Regions from separate parts of the Kosakonia cowanii JCM 10956 genome, predicted to be linked through region 3. Evidence: predicted binding sites of a transcription regulator. Region 3 holds the regulator's gene; each other region holds the start of a gene.
What was found. The regulator PurR, encoded in region 3, represses purine synthesis genes. The targets are predictions, from matches to a motif close to CANGCAAACGTTTGCNTG.
Positions count from the first base shown of each region.

Region 1: a site for PurR is predicted at 3,523-3,540, ahead of pyrD (quinone-dependent dihydroorotate dehydrogenase). Genes of this name have one in related genera too.
Region 2: a site for PurR is predicted at 3,665-3,682, ahead of BWI95_RS07935 (NCS2 family permease). Genes of this name have one in related genera too.

Region 1 is NZ_CP019445.1:2,887,703-2,893,221, reverse strand. Features, by position in the region: gene rlmKL (bifunctional 23S rRNA (guanine(2069)-N(7))-methyltransferase RlmK/23S rRNA (guanine(2445)-N(2))-methyltransferase RlmL) at 1-501, opposite strand, end outside; gene BWI95_RS13580 (YcbX family protein) at 602-1,711, shown strand; gene zapC (cell division protein ZapC) at 1,708-2,250, opposite strand; gene pyrD (quinone-dependent dihydroorotate dehydrogenase) at 2,418-3,428, opposite strand; gene ssuE (NADPH-dependent FMN reductase) at 3,678-4,253, shown strand; gene BWI95_RS13560 (sulfonate ABC transporter substrate-binding protein) at 4,246-5,217, shown strand; gene ssuD (FMNH2-dependent alkanesulfonate monooxygenase) at 5,214-5,519, shown strand, end outside.
Region 2 is NZ_CP019445.1:1,712,721-1,718,239, reverse strand. Features, by position in the region: gene mnmE (tRNA uridine-5-carboxymethylaminomethyl(34) synthesis GTPase MnmE) at 1-1,225, shown strand, start outside; gene BWI95_RS07940 (4'-phosphopantetheinyl transferase family protein) at 1,436-2,173, shown strand; gene BWI95_RS07935 (NCS2 family permease) at 2,227-3,564, opposite strand; gene yieH (6-phosphogluconate phosphatase) at 3,732-4,397, shown strand; gene cbrC (PF03691 family colicin E2 tolerance protein CbrC) at 4,423-5,010, shown strand; gene BWI95_RS07920 (ADP-ribosylglycohydrolase family protein) at 5,038-5,519, shown strand, end outside.
Region 3 is NZ_CP019445.1:3,264,266-3,269,784, forward strand. Features, by position in the region: gene punC (purine nucleoside transporter PunC) at 1-197, opposite strand, end outside; partial or broken gene punR (DNA-binding transcriptional activator PunR) at 310-1,243, shown strand; gene purR (HTH-type transcriptional repressor PurR) at 1,240-2,265, opposite strand; gene cydH (cytochrome bd-I oxidase subunit CydH) at 2,563-2,652, shown strand; gene BWI95_RS15400 (MFS transporter) at 2,819-3,988, shown strand; gene BWI95_RS15405 (C40 family peptidase) at 4,033-4,878, opposite strand; gene BWI95_RS15410 (Grx4 family monothiol glutaredoxin) at 5,213-5,519, shown strand, end outside.

The DNA.
Region 1 (5,519 bases), 380 kb from region 3:
ACGATCGCGGTAGCCGCGCAGGTGCAGACCTTCGCCGCTCAGATCGAGCGAGATTTGCGCCGTTTCATGGTTGAGCCAAACGTTAATGCGCAGATCCGGCATTTCACGTTCGACGTTCGGGCGCGGCAGGTTTTTACGCGTAAAGCTGTCGACAATCGCATCTTTCACTTTCAGCGCGCCGTACTGGCTGTTGCGGATCTCATCGTTCAGCCCGCTGAAGTGCACGGCAAAGGTTGCGCCCGGGTTGAAAATCTCTGTCCAGTTGATCGCCTGCACGCCGAGATAGAGATCAAGGTCGCTGTAAACCTTGCACTCTCCCAGCGGCATCATAATGCGCGAGGCCAGGCGGCTCCACATCAGGCTTTGGTACAGGAGCCGCGTGTCGCCTTCAAAATGGACACCACCCTGAACGACGCGGCACTCCACGGCGCCGAGTTTTTCAAGTTCAGTTTTTAACAGCTCTTCCAGCCCACGGGCCGTACTGGCAAACAGAGAAATCATAATGTCACTTACACTCTACGAAAATTGTTGCGCATTATAGCTAATCTCGCCCTCATGTCATAAAGTTGAGGGCTTATTTTCGTCTAACAGGGAGGAAGACGTGCCTACCCTTTCACGTCTTTATATCCATCCGGTGAAATCCATGCGCGGTATTGGCCTGACGCATGCCCTCGCCGATGCCAGCGGCCTCGCGTTTGACCGGGTTTTTATGGTCACGCAGCCTGATGGCACCTTTATTACCGCGCGTCAGTTTCCGCAGATGGTGCGTTTTCTGCCCTCGCCTTTAACGGATGGCCTGCATCTGACCGCGCCCGACGGTAGTAGTGCGGTGATCCGCTTTGCCGATTTTTCCCCCGACGCCGCACCTACCGAGGTGTGGGGCAACCACTTTACGGCGCTGATTGCCCCTGCGGCCATCAACCAGTGGCTGAGCGGCTTTTTCGACCGCGAGGTGCAGCTGCGCTGGGTGGGCACAAATCCGACCCGCCGCGTTAAGCGCCACGAAGAGGTTCCCCTCTCCTTTGCCGATGGCTTTCCCTATCTGTTAACCAATGAAGCCTCGTTGCGCGATCTGCAACAACGTTGCCCTGCCAGCGTACAGATGGAGCAGTTTCGCCCCAATCTGGTGGTGACCGGGGCGCAGGCGTGGGAGGAGGATAGCTGGAAAGTGGTGCGCATTGGCGACGTGGTGTTTGACGTGGTTAAACCGTGCAGCCGCTGCATCTTTACCACCGTCAGCCCCGAGCGCGGTCAGAAACACCCTACCGGTGAGCCGCTCGCCACACTGCAAAAGTTCCGCACGGCGCAGGATAATGGCGACGTCGACTTCGGTCAGAATTTAATTGCCCGCAACAGCGGCGTAATTCGCACCGGCGATGAGGTTGCGGTACTGGCCACCGGCCCGGCGAAAGTGTATGGCGCGGGTGCGGTCGTTGAATCACTTGAACCGCAGGCGCAACCCGCAGGCACGGTGGATATTGAGTGGCAGGGTCAGACCTTTCGCGGTAATAACCAGCAGGTGCTGCTGGAGCAGCTGGAAAACCAGGGGATCCGCGTGCCCTACTCATGTCGCGCAGGCATCTGCGGCTGTTGCCGGATACGTTTAGTCGAAGGGGAAGTGAGTGCGCTGAAACAGTCAGCGCTGGGTGAGGATGACACTATCCTCAGTTGCAGCTGTGTACCGAAAACGTCGCTGCGGCTGGAACCTTAAACCGCCTGCTCGAAAGCGAGGCTCGCGGCATTAAGCTGCGGCTTCAGGCGATCGTTCATGATCTTTATCGCATCGCCCAGTTGCATCGTGCGCCCGGCAACCACCACGCCGGGCTGCGCCAGCAGGCAGAGCGTCGCGTTCTCTCCAGGCTCGACCACCAGCAAATTCACGCACTCTTGCGTATCGCTTAACCAGACGCAGGCACCATCGCCAGTGGCGGGCGTCCACGGGGAGTTGTGGCTCAAAAAGTGCCAGCTTTTCGGCATTTGCGGTTTAAGAAAGCGGATTGCCACCAGCGCATTGAGCACCAGCTCGGCGCGTTGCTCATTAGATAATTCTAAATCGCGGCATTTTTCATCGAAGGAGAAATAAAGCGCAGCGTCATCAACACAAAAACCAGACGGGGAAAAGGCATCAGGCGTCAGCATTTTACGGGCGAATCGGGAGCGAAATAACATACCATTGGCTAAATCGAGCATCATACGATCGTGCTCTTCATCAAAATACCAGCGCCAATTATCGTCAGGTTTAATTCGCATTGTTTCCCCCTTTCCCCCTAAACATCCTGTTGTTTTTTCATCCGTTGTGCCGCCTCGCTTATTAACTTAATAATTGAAGACTGAAATGTTTAAATTAGCAACAGTGACGGAATATAAAACAACCAGGGCCGGAAATAAAGCCCTGGTTACGCAGGAGGGGAAAAAGATCAGAGGTAGGTGACGATCTCTTTTACCAGCGGTGGGCCTTTAAAAATAAAACCAGAATAAATTTGCACCAGCGAAGCGCCCGCTTCCATCTTCTCGCGTGCGGCAATCACCGAGTCGATTCCGCCGACGCCAATAATCGGTAAACGCCCAGATAATTCTTGTGACAGACGTCGGATAATTTGCGTACTTTTTAATTGCAGGGGACGTCCACTTAAACCACCGGTTTCATCACAGTGCTTCATTCCCTGAACCAATGCCCGGTCGAGGGTGGTATTGGTGGCAATAACGCCATCAATATTGTGGCGAACTAAACTATCAGCGACCTGGATTAGCTCTTCTTCAGAAAGATCGGGCGCAATTTTCACCGCCACCGGAACATATTTATGGTGGCGAGCTTGCAGATCATTCTGCTTAATTTTAATGGCGCTGAGTAAATCATCCAGCGCTTCGCCATATTGCAAGGTGCGCAAACCTGGGGTGTTTGGCGAAGAGATATTGATGGCGATATAACCGGCATAGGGGTAAATTTTCTCCATGCAGATCAAGTAGTCATCTTTTCCCTGTTCAACCGGCGTATCTTTATTTTTGCCAATATTAATACCGAGTACGCCGTCAAAATGCGCCTTTTTGACATTCTCGACCAGATTGTCGACGCCAAGATTGTTAAAGCCCATGCGGTTAATCAGCCCTTCAGCTTCCACCAGGCGGAAGATCCTAGGCTTATCATTTCCCGGCTGCGGGCGCGGCGTCACGGTGCCAATCTCGATTGAGCCAAACCCCATCGCGCCCAGCGCATCAATGCACTCACCGTTTTTATCCAGACCTGCGGCCAGACCGAGCGGATTTTTAAAGGTCAGTCCCATGCACTGCACCGGTTTTGCCGGTACACGCTGGCGGACAAGCGCTTCGAGCGGCGTGCCGGTAACGCGGCGCAGCTGCTGGAACGTTAATTCATGAGCGCGTTCTGGATCGAACTGGAAAAGGGCTTTACGAACGAAGGGGTAGTACATGAACTCTCCTGGATTCCCGGTGTGCAAACCGGGGGCGTATTATCAGTGAAAGCGCAGCGAAAGGGAATTGACCTGTGGCAAAAAAAGCCTATTCCGCGCAATCGTTTTCCTCTCAGGCCCTCTCTTTATGCAAATTTCAGCAACTTTTCCCCGAATAAATCATTTAGGGGAATAAACCGCCTCTGTCACACTGCCTGAAATTGTTATCAATGTTATCTATAAGCAAACATTTGGTTATAAGGAGTAAGCATGCGCGTTGTCACCCTGGCCGGCAGTCCCCGCTTTCCCTCGCGCTCCAGCGCGCTTCTGGAGTATGCCCGCGATAGGCTTTCTGCGCAGGGCGTTGAGGTTAACCACTGGCATCTGCACAATTTTGATCCTGAAGACCTGCTCTATGCCCGCTTCGACAGCCCGGCGCTGCAAACCTTTATCGAGCAACTCAGCATGGCTGAGGGGCTGATTGTCGCCACCCCGGTCTATAAAGCAGCCTATTCCGGCGCCCTAAAAACCCTGCTCGACCTGCTTCCCGAACGCGCGCTGGCAGACAAAGTGGTATTGCCGCTGGCAACGGGCGGCACGGTAGCGCATCTGCTGGCGGTTGATTACGCCCTGAAACCGGTGCTGAGTGCCCTCAAAGCACAGGAGATCCTCCACGGTGTCTTCGCCGACGACAGTCAGGTGCTCGATTATCAACATAAACCGAGCCTGACGCCCAATCTGCAAGGCCGACTGGATAGCGCGCTGGAGACCTTCTGGCAGGCGCTCCATCGCCGCGATATTAAAGCCCCGGATTTCCACGCCCCGCAAGGAGTTGCTCATGTTTAACTGCCTCTCATTTTCCGCCACCGGGCTGCTGCTTGGCGGGCTGCTCACCCTCTCCGCCTGGGCGCAGGCCGCCGAGCCGGCACCGGAGGCTTTGCGCATTGGCTATCAAAAAGGAAGCGTCAGCATGGTGCTGGCGAAAAGCCACGGCCTGCTGGAGAAACGCTATCCGCATACCAAAATTTCCTGGATTGAGTTCCCGGCCGGGCCGCAAATGCTTGAAGCGCTGAATGTCGGCAGTATCGATCTTGGCAGCACCGGCGATATCCCGCCGATTTTCGCCCAAGCTGCGGGCGCAGATCTGGTCTATGTCGGCGTCGAGCCGCCAAAACCGAAAGCGGAAGTGATCCTCGTGGCTGAAGATAGCCCAATCAAAAGCGTAGCGGATTTGAAGGGCCATAAAGTCGCGTTCCAGAAGGGCTCCAGCTCCCATAACTTGCTGTTGCGGGCGCTGCAACAGGCCGGACTTAAATTCAGCGATATTCAGCCGGTGTTCCTCAGCCCGGCAGACGCGCGTGCCGCATTCCAGCAACACAATGTCGACGCCTGGGCTATCTGGGATCCCTACTACTCTGCCGCCCTGTTACAAGGCGGCGTGCGGGTACTGAAGGATGGCACCACCCTCAAGCAGACCGGTTCATTTTACTTAGCCGCGCGCCCCTATGCCGAGAAGAATGGCGCCTTTATTCAGGGCGTACTGGATACCTTCAGCGCAGCGGATGCTTTAACGATTAGTCAGCGCGACGAAAGTATCGCTCTGTTTGCCAAAAGCATGGGGCTGCCGCAACCGGTGATCGCCACCTATTTCGATCACCGTCCGCCAACCAAAATCACCCCGGTAAATGAGGCAACGGCTGCACTACAGCAGCAGACCGCCGACCTTTTCTATGAAAACCATCTGGTACCGAAAAAAGTCGATATCCGTAGCCGCATCTGGCAGCCGACCCAAGAAGGAGCGAAATCATGAGTCTGAATCTGTTCTGGTTTTTACCGACCCACGGTGATGGTCACTATCTTGGCACCGACCACGGCGCGCGACCGGTTGATTATGGCTATTTGCAGCATATCGCCCAGGCAGCCGACAGGCTCGGCTTTAGCGGCGTGCTGATCCCGACCGGGCGATCCTGTGAAGATGCGTGGCTGGTGGCTGCCTCGTTGATTCCGGTCACCCAGCGCCTGAAGTTTCTGGTTGCCCTGCGCCCGAGCGTGATCTCGCCGACGGTTGCCGCGCGCCAGGCGGCAACGCTCGACAGGCTCTCCAATGGCCGG
Region 2 (5,519 bases), 1.6 Mb from region 3:
CTATCTTGCGTTTCAGGATGCCGACGGCAGCGCCCTCGATCAGGGCATTGCGCTGTGGTTCCCCGGCCCCAACTCCTTTACCGGTGAAGATGTGCTGGAACTACAGGGCCACGGCGGCCCGGTGATCCTCGATCTGCTGTTAAAGCGTATTCTGACGCTGCCCGGGCTGCGCATCGCTAAACCGGGCGAGTTCTCTGAACGCGCGTTTCTCAATGACAAACTCGATCTGGCGCAGGCAGAAGCGATTGCCGACCTGATTGACGCCAGCTCCGAGCAGGCCGCGCGTTCGGCGCTCAACTCCTTGCAGGGCGCGTTTTCCGCCCGCGTTAATCATCTGGTGGAAGCACTCACTCACCTGCGCATCTACGTCGAAGCGGCAATCGACTTCCCGGACGAGGAGATCGACTTTCTCTCCGACGGCAAAATCGAAGCACAGCTTAATAATGTGATAAGCGATCTCGATGCGGTTCGCGCCGAAGCGCGCCAGGGCAGCCTGCTGCGTGAAGGGATGAAAGTAGTGATTGCCGGGCGTCCAAACGCCGGGAAATCGAGCCTGCTTAACGCGCTGGCCGGTCGCGAAGCGGCGATCGTCACTGATATCGCCGGTACCACGCGCGATGTGCTGCGTGAACATATCCATATCGACGGTATGCCGCTGCACATTATCGATACCGCCGGGCTGCGCGAAGCCAGCGACGAAGTAGAGCGAATCGGGATTGAGCGCGCCTGGCAGGAGATTGAGCAGGCGGACCGCGTACTGTTTATGGTTGACGGCACCACCACTGACGCCGTCGATCCGGCGGATATCTGGCCTGATTTTATCGCCCGTTTACCGGCAAAATTGCCGATCACCGTGGTGCGTAATAAAGCAGACGTCACCGGCGAGCAGCCGGGGATCAGCGAAGTGAACAATCACTCACTTGTTCGCCTCTCTGCGCGCACCAACGAAGGGGTGGACGTGCTGCGTCAGCATCTCAAGCAGAGCATGGGTTTCGACACCAGCATGGAGGGCGGCTTCCTTGCGCGTCGTCGTCATTTACAGGCGCTGGAAATGGCGGCTGAGCACCTGCAACAGGGCAAAGCGCAGCTACTGGGTGCCTGGGCGGGCGAGCTGCTTGCAGAGGAGCTGCGCCTGGCGCAGCAGAGCCTGAGCGAGATCACCGGCGAATTTACTTCTGATGACCTGCTGGGCAGGATTTTCTCAAGTTTCTGTATTGGTAAATAATCCCTCATCCCACGGCTGGCGGGCGTTTTAGCGCTCGTTAGCCATCATTTCATCACTTTTTCTGAAAGTGCTCCCCATTGACGAAAGAAAGTGTAAATATCACTCCTTAGGACTTTTCAGATGGGACTTTTAGCATTAAAACCTATTCATCACAGGCGATAATGTCGATTGTCGATTTGATTCACGCAGCCCATTATCACGGAGCGAAAAATGGCGACACACTTTGCAAGAGGGATCCTTTCAGAAGGCCATCTTGTCTCGACCCGGCTCCCTCAGGCATGCCTTGATGCCGCAGCTCAGCTTCCGGAACATCGCCGCTCCCGTTATATCGCTTCCCGGGCGCTGCTCGCAGAGATGATGTTTATGCTTTATGGCATCAGCGAATTGCCGGAGATGGTGGTTGAGGAGAGCGGACGACCGCGCTTTGCCGACAGCAGCTTGCCGAGCTTTTCCCTGGCCTACGCCGGGAATTTGGTTGGCGTTGCCATCACTACCGAAGGTGAGTGCGGACTTGATATGGAGCTACAGCGCGCGACGCGCAGCTTCCACAGTCCGCACGGGCATAAACACACCTTCAGCAACAATGAGCAGCTGTGGATAAACAACCAGAACGATGCCAGTGAAGCGCAAACGCAGCTGTTAACGCTGCGCCAGAGCGTGATGAAGCTGATTCACCAGATGCAGGACGACCCGATGCAGCTCCAGCTGCTGCCCGGCTCAGGGCGGCTTCGCGTCACGCGGCATGCGCAGGTAGAAGTGATGTGCGATGCCGAAGATGTGCTGATTTGGTCAGTTGCGGTCGCGCCTGCGATTGAGAGCCTGCGCATCTGGGAGTTCGATAGCCAGAGAGGGTGGCACTACCTGACTGATGTGCTGACCCGCGCCAACGATCCGGCTTCCCGCCTGATGCGTTTCACCAGCCTGCCCGCCGAAAAAGCGTTGATCTGAATAAGTGTTGGGATAAGACTTTCCCTCCCCCGACGTGGGAGAGGGAGAAGGGATTAATGCGCGTCGATAAAGACGATTTTCAGCAGGAACAGCAGCGCCACGATCACCACGCACGGGCTAAGCTCACGCAGACGACCGGTACCGATTTTCATCACGCAGTAGGAGATAAAGCCAAGTGCGATCCCCTCGGTGATGGAGAAGCTGAACGGCATCATCACGGCGGTAATAAACGCCGGTACCGCTTCGGTGAGATCATCCCACTTCACACGCGCCAGGCTTGAGGTCATCAGCACCCCGACGTAAATCAGCGCGCCCGCGGCCGCGTAACCCGGCACCATTCCCGCCAGCGGCGAGAGGAAGATCACCAGCAGGAACAGCAAACCTACGACTACCGCCGTCAGGCCGGTACGCCCACCAACGGAGACACCCGAAGAGGATTCAATGTAGGCGGTAACCGACGAGGTACCGAAGAAGGAGCCGGTGACAGAGGAGATACTGTCAACGTAGAGCGCCTGCTTCATGCGCGGGAATTTGCCCTTCTCATCCACCAGCCCGGCTTTGTCGGTCACACCGATCAGCGTCCCGGAGGAGTCGAACAGGTTCACCAGCATAAATGAGAAGATCACGCCCGCAAGACCGAGGTTAAAGGAGCCGGCGAGATCGACATTGCCCACCACCGACATCACGCTTGGCGGCTTAGAAACAATGCCGTGGTACTGCACATCGCCCAGCAGCCAGCCTAAAAGCGTGGTCACAACGATTGAGACCAGCACCGCGGCGTGAATATTGCGCGAGGCCAGAATAGCGATGATAAAGAAACCAAGCACGCCCAGCAGCACGCTGTGCGACGTCAGATTACCGATGCTGACCAGCGTCTCTTTGTTGGCGACAATCACACCCGCATTCTTCAGGCCCATCATGCCGATAAACAGGCCGATCCCGCTGGTGATGCCGACACGCAGGCTCATCGGGATATTGGCAATCATCCAGTAACGTACGCGGAAAATGGTCAGCAACAGCAGACCGACCGCCCCCCAGAAGATCGCGCCCATGCCGACCTGCCAGGAGAGCCCCATCGCGCCAACCACCACAAAGGCGAAGAAGGCGTTCAATCCCATTGCCGGAGCCAACGCGACCGGCAGGTTAGCCACCAGACCCATCAGGATGCTGCCGAACGCAGCAATCAGACAGGTGGTGACAAATACTGCGCTGGTATCCATTCCGGCGACGCCTAAAATTTGCGGGTTAACGAAAACGATGTAGACCATCGTTAAAAACGTCGTGAAGCCGGCGATCACTTCGGTGCGTGCCGTTGTGCCGTGGTCACGCAGTTTGAACACGCGGTCAAGCAACCCCGGGCGAGAGGCCTGGGAAGTCTGTTGTTGGCTCATTATCAATTTCCGGAATAGGAGGGAAAATTCGTCGCTATCCTATACCAAAATGAGGCAGTATTGACGGTTATCACGCACTTTTTTTCATTGAATTTGCTTATACGGCAACGATTGCGTCCCGCAATCTGCGTTAAGTAATCGTTAAACTTGTAATCACAGGAAATGGCATGTCCCACATTGAAGCGATCTTTTTCGACTGTGACGGCACCCTGGTCGATAGCGAAGTAATCTGTTCCCGCGCATACGTCCATATGTTTCAAACCGTTGGCATTACGCTGGATCTCGAAGAGGTCTTTAAGCGTTTCAAAGGTATGAAACTGTATGAAATTATTGATGTTATCGGCGAAGAGCACGGTAAAGCGCTGGATAAAGCGCTGCTTGAGCCGGTTTATCGCGCCGAAGTAGCGCGGCTGTTCGACAGCGAGCTAGAGGTGATTCCGGGTGCCAGCGCACTGCTTGATGCCGTTAGCGTTCCCATGTGCGTGGTCTCTAACGGGCCAGTGAGCAAAATGCAACACTCATTAGGTAAACTTGGGATGTTGCACCACTTTCCGGAAAAACTGTTCAGTGGCTATGACATCCAGCGCTGGAAGCCCGATCCAGCGTTAATGTACCATGCAGCAGAGGTACTCGATGTCTCGCCGGAGAAGTGCATTCTGGTGGATGATTCCGCCGCCGGAGCGCAATCTGGCATTGCGGCAGGGATGGAAGTCTTTTACTTCTGCGCCGACCCGCATAACGTACCTATCGATCACCCAAAAGTGACGACATTTACTGACTTAGCACAGCTGCCAGCATTGTGGCGCGCTCGCGGGTGGTCTGTTACGCGCTAACTTACCTACAAAACAGGATGTTTTTATGGACCAGAATAATCGCCCTCTCCCGGTATTCAAATACCATCCACAGCCCCTGGAAACGGGCGTCTTCTCTGAAGGCAAAACCGTGACCTGCGCCTGTTGCTCACAGCCAACAGACGTCTACTACACCAACCCGTTCTTTACTGCGGAAGATGTCGATACGCTCTGCCCGTGGTGCATTGCCGATGGCTCAGCAGCAGAGAAATTCAACGGCACATTTCAGGATGATTGCAGCCTTGAAGGTGTCGAAGGGGAGTTTGATGATGAGGGCGAATTTACCGGCTTTAGCAGTTCGTGGCCGGAAGATACCGTTGCTGAGTTGACGCAACGCACACCCGGCTATTGCGGCTGGCAGCAAGAGCACTGGCTGGCGCACTGCAATGATTTCTGCGCCTTTATCGGTTACGTTGGCTGGAAAGAGATAGCCGACAGGCTGGATCAGTTTGCCGATCTGGACGCCGATTGCCGGGCCTTTGGTATGGATATCAACAAACTAAAGGAGTATCTGCGCGACGGCGGCGACTGTCAGGGCTACCTCTTCCGTTGCCTCCACTGCGGGAAGCTGCGTCTGTGGGCAGATTTCTCCTGACGACTTGCCCGAAATAAGGAATAAAAGATGTCGGATTTACTTGCGCGTTATCAGGGGTGCCTTCTCGGCCTTGCGGCCGGAGATGCGGTTGGCACAACGGTAGAGTTCAGTCCCAGAGAGAGCTTTACCCCGGTCACCGATATGGTCGGCGGCGGCCCGTTTCATTTAAAAGCCGGGCAGTGGACGGACGACACCTCAATGGCGCTCTGCCTCGCGCACAGCCTGATCGCCTGTAAAGGGTTTGATGCGACCGATCAGATGAACCGCTATCTGAACTGGTGGAAGTGGGGCTATTTAAGCTCCACGGGGACCTGTTTTGATATCGGCATGACTGTCTCATCCGCGCTGCAGCGCTTTGCGCACGACGGCGAGCCCTTTGCCGGCTCGAGCGATCCGCGCACGGCGGGCAACGGTTCATTGATGCGGCTGGCGCCGGTGGTGCTCTGGTACTATCCGGATGTACCAAAGGCGCTGGAGTATGCCGAAGCGTCATCGCGGACGACGCACGC
Region 3 (5,519 bases):
TCCGACAGCGGTCCCCACAGCAGCTGCGCCACCGCGAACCCGGCCAGGAAAAGGCTCAGCGAGGCGCTGATCACGGCGGGAGAGGTGTTTAAATCTTGCTGAATCGCGCTGAAAGCGGGCAGGTACATGTCGGTGGCTAAAAAGCCCAGCACGCTTAAGCCCGCGAGCCAGACTAAAAATCCTTTGCCAGGTTGCATTCTCATTTCTCTTTAATTGCAGGTAATCAGGGTGGGGAAGTGTAAGGAGTGCTTTCCTGGTTGTGAAACGCTAATATTTGCACATTGGTTTCAAAAATTTTGCAGGCAGAATATGTGGTCAGAATACTCCCTTGAAGTGGTGGATGCCGTAGCGCGGAATGGCAGCTTTAGCGGCGCGGCGCAGGAGTTGCACCGCGTGCCTTCTGCGGTGAGCTACACCGTACGCCAGCTGGAGGAGTGGCTGGCGGTGCCGCTGTTCGTGCGCCGCCACCGCGATGTGGAATTAACCCCCGCCGGCGTCTGGTTTTTAAAGGAGGGGCGGTCTGTTATCAAAAAAATGCTGATCACCCGCCAGCAGTGTCAGCAGATCGCCAACGGCTGGCGCGGCCAGTTGCCGATTGCCGTCGATAACATTGTAAAACGCGCCCGCACGCGGCAGATGATTGTCGATTTCTACCGTCACTTCAGCGATGTTGAACTGGTGGTCTACCAGGAGGTGTTCAACGGCGTCTGGGATGCGCTCGCCGATGGCCGTGTTGAACTGGCGATCGGTGCCACGCAGGCCATTCCCGTCGGGGGGCGCTATGCCTTTCGCGATATGGGCACTTTAAGCTGGAAGTGTGTCGTCTCGCGTCAACATCCGCTGGCACAACTCAACGGTCCGTTAAGCGATGAGACGTTGCGCAACTGGCCGTCGCTGATTCAGGAGGATACCTCCCGCTCGTTGCCGAAGCGCATTACCTGGCTGCTGGATAACCAGAAACGGGTGATGGTGCCCGACTGGGCCTCGTCGGAAGCGTGCCTGTCAGCGGGGCTCTGTGTGGGGATGGTGCCAGCCCATTTTGCCCGACCGTGGCTTGATAGCGGTGACTGGGTGGCGCTTGAACTGGAAAACCCGTTCCCGGATGCCGCCTGCTGCCTGACATGGCAACAAAACGAGGCGTCGCCTGCGCTGAACTGGCTGCTCGATTATCTGGGCGACAGTGAAACGTTGAATAAGGAGTGGCTGCGGGAGCCGGAGTAAGGCTCCCGCGGGAGGGGATTAACGGCGGTAATCGCGGAAGGGGCCATCGGCCACCGAGCGGCGCTCAACCAGGCGCGGATGCACTTCAATCGACTGCGACTGTTCACGCTTATTCACAATGCGATCGAGCAGCATGGTGAATGCCGTTTCGCCCAGCGAGTCCTTCGGCTGATGGATCGTCGTCAACGCGGGGGTAAAGAAGCGCGAGTTGCGCACGTTGTCATAGCCGATAACGGAGATATCCTGCGGCACGCGCAGCCCCATCTCATCGGCAGCGCAGAGGGCGCCCATCGCCATAATGTCGCCGCCGCAGAAGACTGCGGTGGGGCGCGAGGACTGGCCGAGGATCTGCTGCATGGCCCGGTAGCCGGACTCCGGCTCAAAGTCGCCCTGTACAATCCAGTTTTCCGGCACGTTGATCATCGCTTCGTTCATCGCCTTCATAAAGCCAGCCAGACGGCCTGCGCCGGTGTTGCGCTCCAGCGGACCCGGGATCACGCCGATGTCGCGATGGCCGCGCTCGATCAGGTAACGACCGGCCATATAGCCGCCCTGGAAGGCGTTATCGATCACTGAATCGGTGAAGTCTGCCTTCGATTCGCCCCAGTCCATCACCACCATCGGAATATGGCGATACTCTTCTAGCATGGTGAGCACGGTTTCCGGGTACTCAGAGCACATCACCAGCAGGCCATCGACACGCTTTTGCGCCATCATCGACAGATAGGCGCGCTGCTTCTCCTGGCTGTTCCAGGCGTTGCCGAGGATCAGGGTGTAACCCTTCTGGAAACACTTCTTCTCAACCGCTTCGATGATCTCGGCGAAGTAGGCCGCTTCACTGCTGGTCGCCAGCAGACCAATCGATTTGGTGTGATTCACTTTCAGGCTGCGCGCAACGGCGCTTGGCGAATAGTGCAGCTCTTTGATCGCCGCCCAGACAGCGTTGCGCGTCTCTTCGGCGACGAAACGGGTTTTGTTAATTACATGTGATACGGTTGTAGTGGAAACGTTTGCTCGTTTCGCGACATCTTTAATCGTTGCCATCAGATATTACTCCAGACCATATCGTAAGCTCCTGATAATTCGGTAGGTAAACGTTTGCCTTTAAACACCCTGAACTCATCAAAGTGAGTGCGGTACGCCGGGAAAACGACACTGGACGTCAGGAGGGGAGTCAATGGCCGGTACGCTAATAAATTTAGCGTCGAATTTTGTCTGATCTTGAGCAAAAGGGGAAGTATTAAAACCGTTCTGCTGGCAAATCACGCAAGATTTTTCCCATATTTTGTGCAAAAATGCGCAGGCTCACTTTTTGTGGGGAAATTAAATGGAGAAAAATTGATGAGCACCGATCTTAAGTATTCACTCTTCACTACCGTCATCGTTCTGAGCCTGATCGTTTTCGGCGCGCTGACCGCTGCACTGCATTGATCTGATGCGAGGGAGAGCCTTCTCCCTCGGTTCTTGCGTCCCCATTGTTACCCGTTGCGCAATAAACTTTTCTCCGTACGCTCACTTCTGTTTTTTGTGACACCTGTCATACTTTTGCCTTTCGCGACCCGGTAGAGGGTCGGCATGTCCATTTCGGAGTCAAAAGATGAAAATAAATTTCCCCCTGCTTGCCCTGGCGATAGGCGCCTTTGGGATTGGTACCACCGAGTTCTCCCCGATGGGGTTACTGCCGGTGATTGCGCAGGGTGTTGGGGTCTCGATTCCGGCGGCGGGGATGCTGATCAGCGCCTATGCCATCGGCGTTATGGTGGGCGCGCCGCTGATGACGCTGCTGCTTTCCCATCGCGGCCGTCGTAACGCGCTGATTTTCTTAATGGCGATCTTCACCGTCGGCAATGTGCTCTCTGCTATTGCGCCGGATTACGCCACCCTGATGATCGCCCGTATCATCACCAGCCTTAACCACGGCGCCTTCTTCGGCCTTGGCTCGGTGGTAGCCGCGAGCGTTGTCGCGAAAGAGAAGCAGGCCAGCGCGGTGGCGACGATGTTTATGGGGCTGACTATCGCCAATATCGGCGGTGTGCCTGCCGCCACCTGGCTTGGGGAGACGATCGGCTGGCGCATGTCGTTTATGGCAACCGCCGGGCTTGGGGTGATCTCCATGGTCTCGCTCTTCTTCTCATTACCGAAAGGCGGCGTGGGCGCGCGACCCAACGTGCGCAACGAGCTCGCGGTACTGATGCGCCCGCAGGTGCTGACGGCGCTGCTGACTACCGTGCTCGGTGCCGGTGCAATGTTCACTCTCTATACCTACATCTCACCGGTGTTGCGCACACTGACTGACGCCACGCCGGTGTTTGTCACCGCCATGCTGGTGCTGATTGGCGTGGGTTTCTCGATTGGCAATTATCTGGGTGGGAAACTGGCGGACCGCTCGGTAACCGGCACCCTGAAAGGCTTTTTACTGCTGCTGATTGTTATCATGCTGGCGATCCCGCTGCTGGCGCGCAGTGAGATTGGTGCGGCGATCGCGATGGTGGTGTGGGGCGCTGCAACATTCGCGGTGGTGCCGCCGTTGCAGATGCGCGTGATGCGTGTTGCCCATGAAGCACCGGGGCTGTCGTCATCGGTCAATATTGGTGCATTTAACCTGGGTAATGCCCTTGGCGCGGCGGCAGGTGGTGCGGTGATCTCCGGCGGTCTCGGCTACAGTTTTGTTCCGGTGATGGGGGCGATTATTGCCGGGCTGGGGCTGCTGCTGGTGCTCTTCTCCGGGCGTAATTCAGCGTCGCGCGTCTGTGCGGCGGCGGAGTAAGGCGAAGTAACACCTGCCGCGCGAGCGGCAGGTGGGAGAGGGAGTTAGCGAATGGTTTTCGGTGTCACTACGCGGCGTGCACCAACATAGTGGCGCTGCCAGTAATCTTCGCTTAATGAAGTGACCTGAATATCCTGGCCGCTGCGCGGTGACTGGATAAATTTGCCGTTGCCGACATAGACGCCAACGTGATCGGCGGTGCCGCGACCCTGAGTGCGGAAGAAGACCAGATCGCCGCTCTCCAGTTCGCGCAGGTTAACCGGCGAGGCATCACGCAGGTGATACATCTCATTGGCGGTACGCGGAATACGGAATTTCACCAGATCTTTATAGGCGTAATAGACCAGCCCGCTGCAATCAAAACCGGTTTTCGGCGAGGTACCGCCCCAGTGGTAAGGTTTGCCGAGCTGGTTCATCAGCTTCGACATCGCGGTTTTTTGCACTTTTTGCACGCGCAGTTTATGCACGTCAGCTAGCGTGCCGGCCTGGCTGCTTTTCACTTTAATACAGTGCGGCTTGTGGCCTTTGCGCGGCGTACACTTCTCAGTCCAGCTAACGGTTGTAGTTTTCAGTGAGCTGGATGCTTTACGACGCGAGGGAGTTTTAGCGGTTTTCTGCGGGGTAGCGCTGTTTTTCTTTTTTATCGTTTTGGTCGATGTTTTGTTTTTTGCGGTTTTTTTACTTCTGACTTTTTCTGCTGGAGTGCCACTGCTTTTCTTTGCTGTTTTTGTAGAACTGTTTTTTTTCTTACGTTCGGATGCTTTCGCCAGATGTGTTTTTTGCACGGCCGAGGCTGGCGCTTGTTCAGAAGCGCTCGCTAATGGCGTGAAAGACAATGTGGTGAACAACAAAGCACAGAGCGTGATTGAAGCTTTTGGTATCCGCGCCACTGAGCATTCCCCTGTTAGGGCAGGCATCTTATTATGCTTGCGTATGATTTAAAAAACTCGTCGATTCTAATCTATAAAAAGCCCAAACGTTAATACTGTTTTTGCATCTATAACGTCGTTTCGTTAACAAGCGCGCAAAAACGAGCAAAACGTTTCGCTAAAAGCGGTTTTTTCACCGCCTGAGCCGCGCCGGGTTGGCTTAAGTCACGCTTACCTTATCGTGCCTGTAACAGCGTAAATTCGCGCGGTGAATAAAATGTTATTTTCCGAAGCAAGCCTGACCCGCTACAATGTTCGATCTCTGCCGTAGAAGAAGTTGAAGGAAGCAAAGACAATGAGTGAGACTCTTGAGAAAATTCAGCGCCAGATCGCTGAGAACCCGATTCTGCTGTACATGAAAGGCTCGCCGAAACTGCCAAGCTGCGGTTTCTCCGCCCAGGCCGTTCAGGCGCTCTCTGCATGCGGCGAGCGTTTTGCCTATGTGGATATCCTGCAAAACCCGGATATCCGTGCCGAACTGCCAAAATATGCAAACTGGCCAACCTTCCCGCAGCTGTGGGTTGAGGGTGAGCTGGTTGGCGGCTGCGATATCATTATCGAGATGTATCAGCGCGGTGAATTGCAGCCGCTGATCAAAGAGG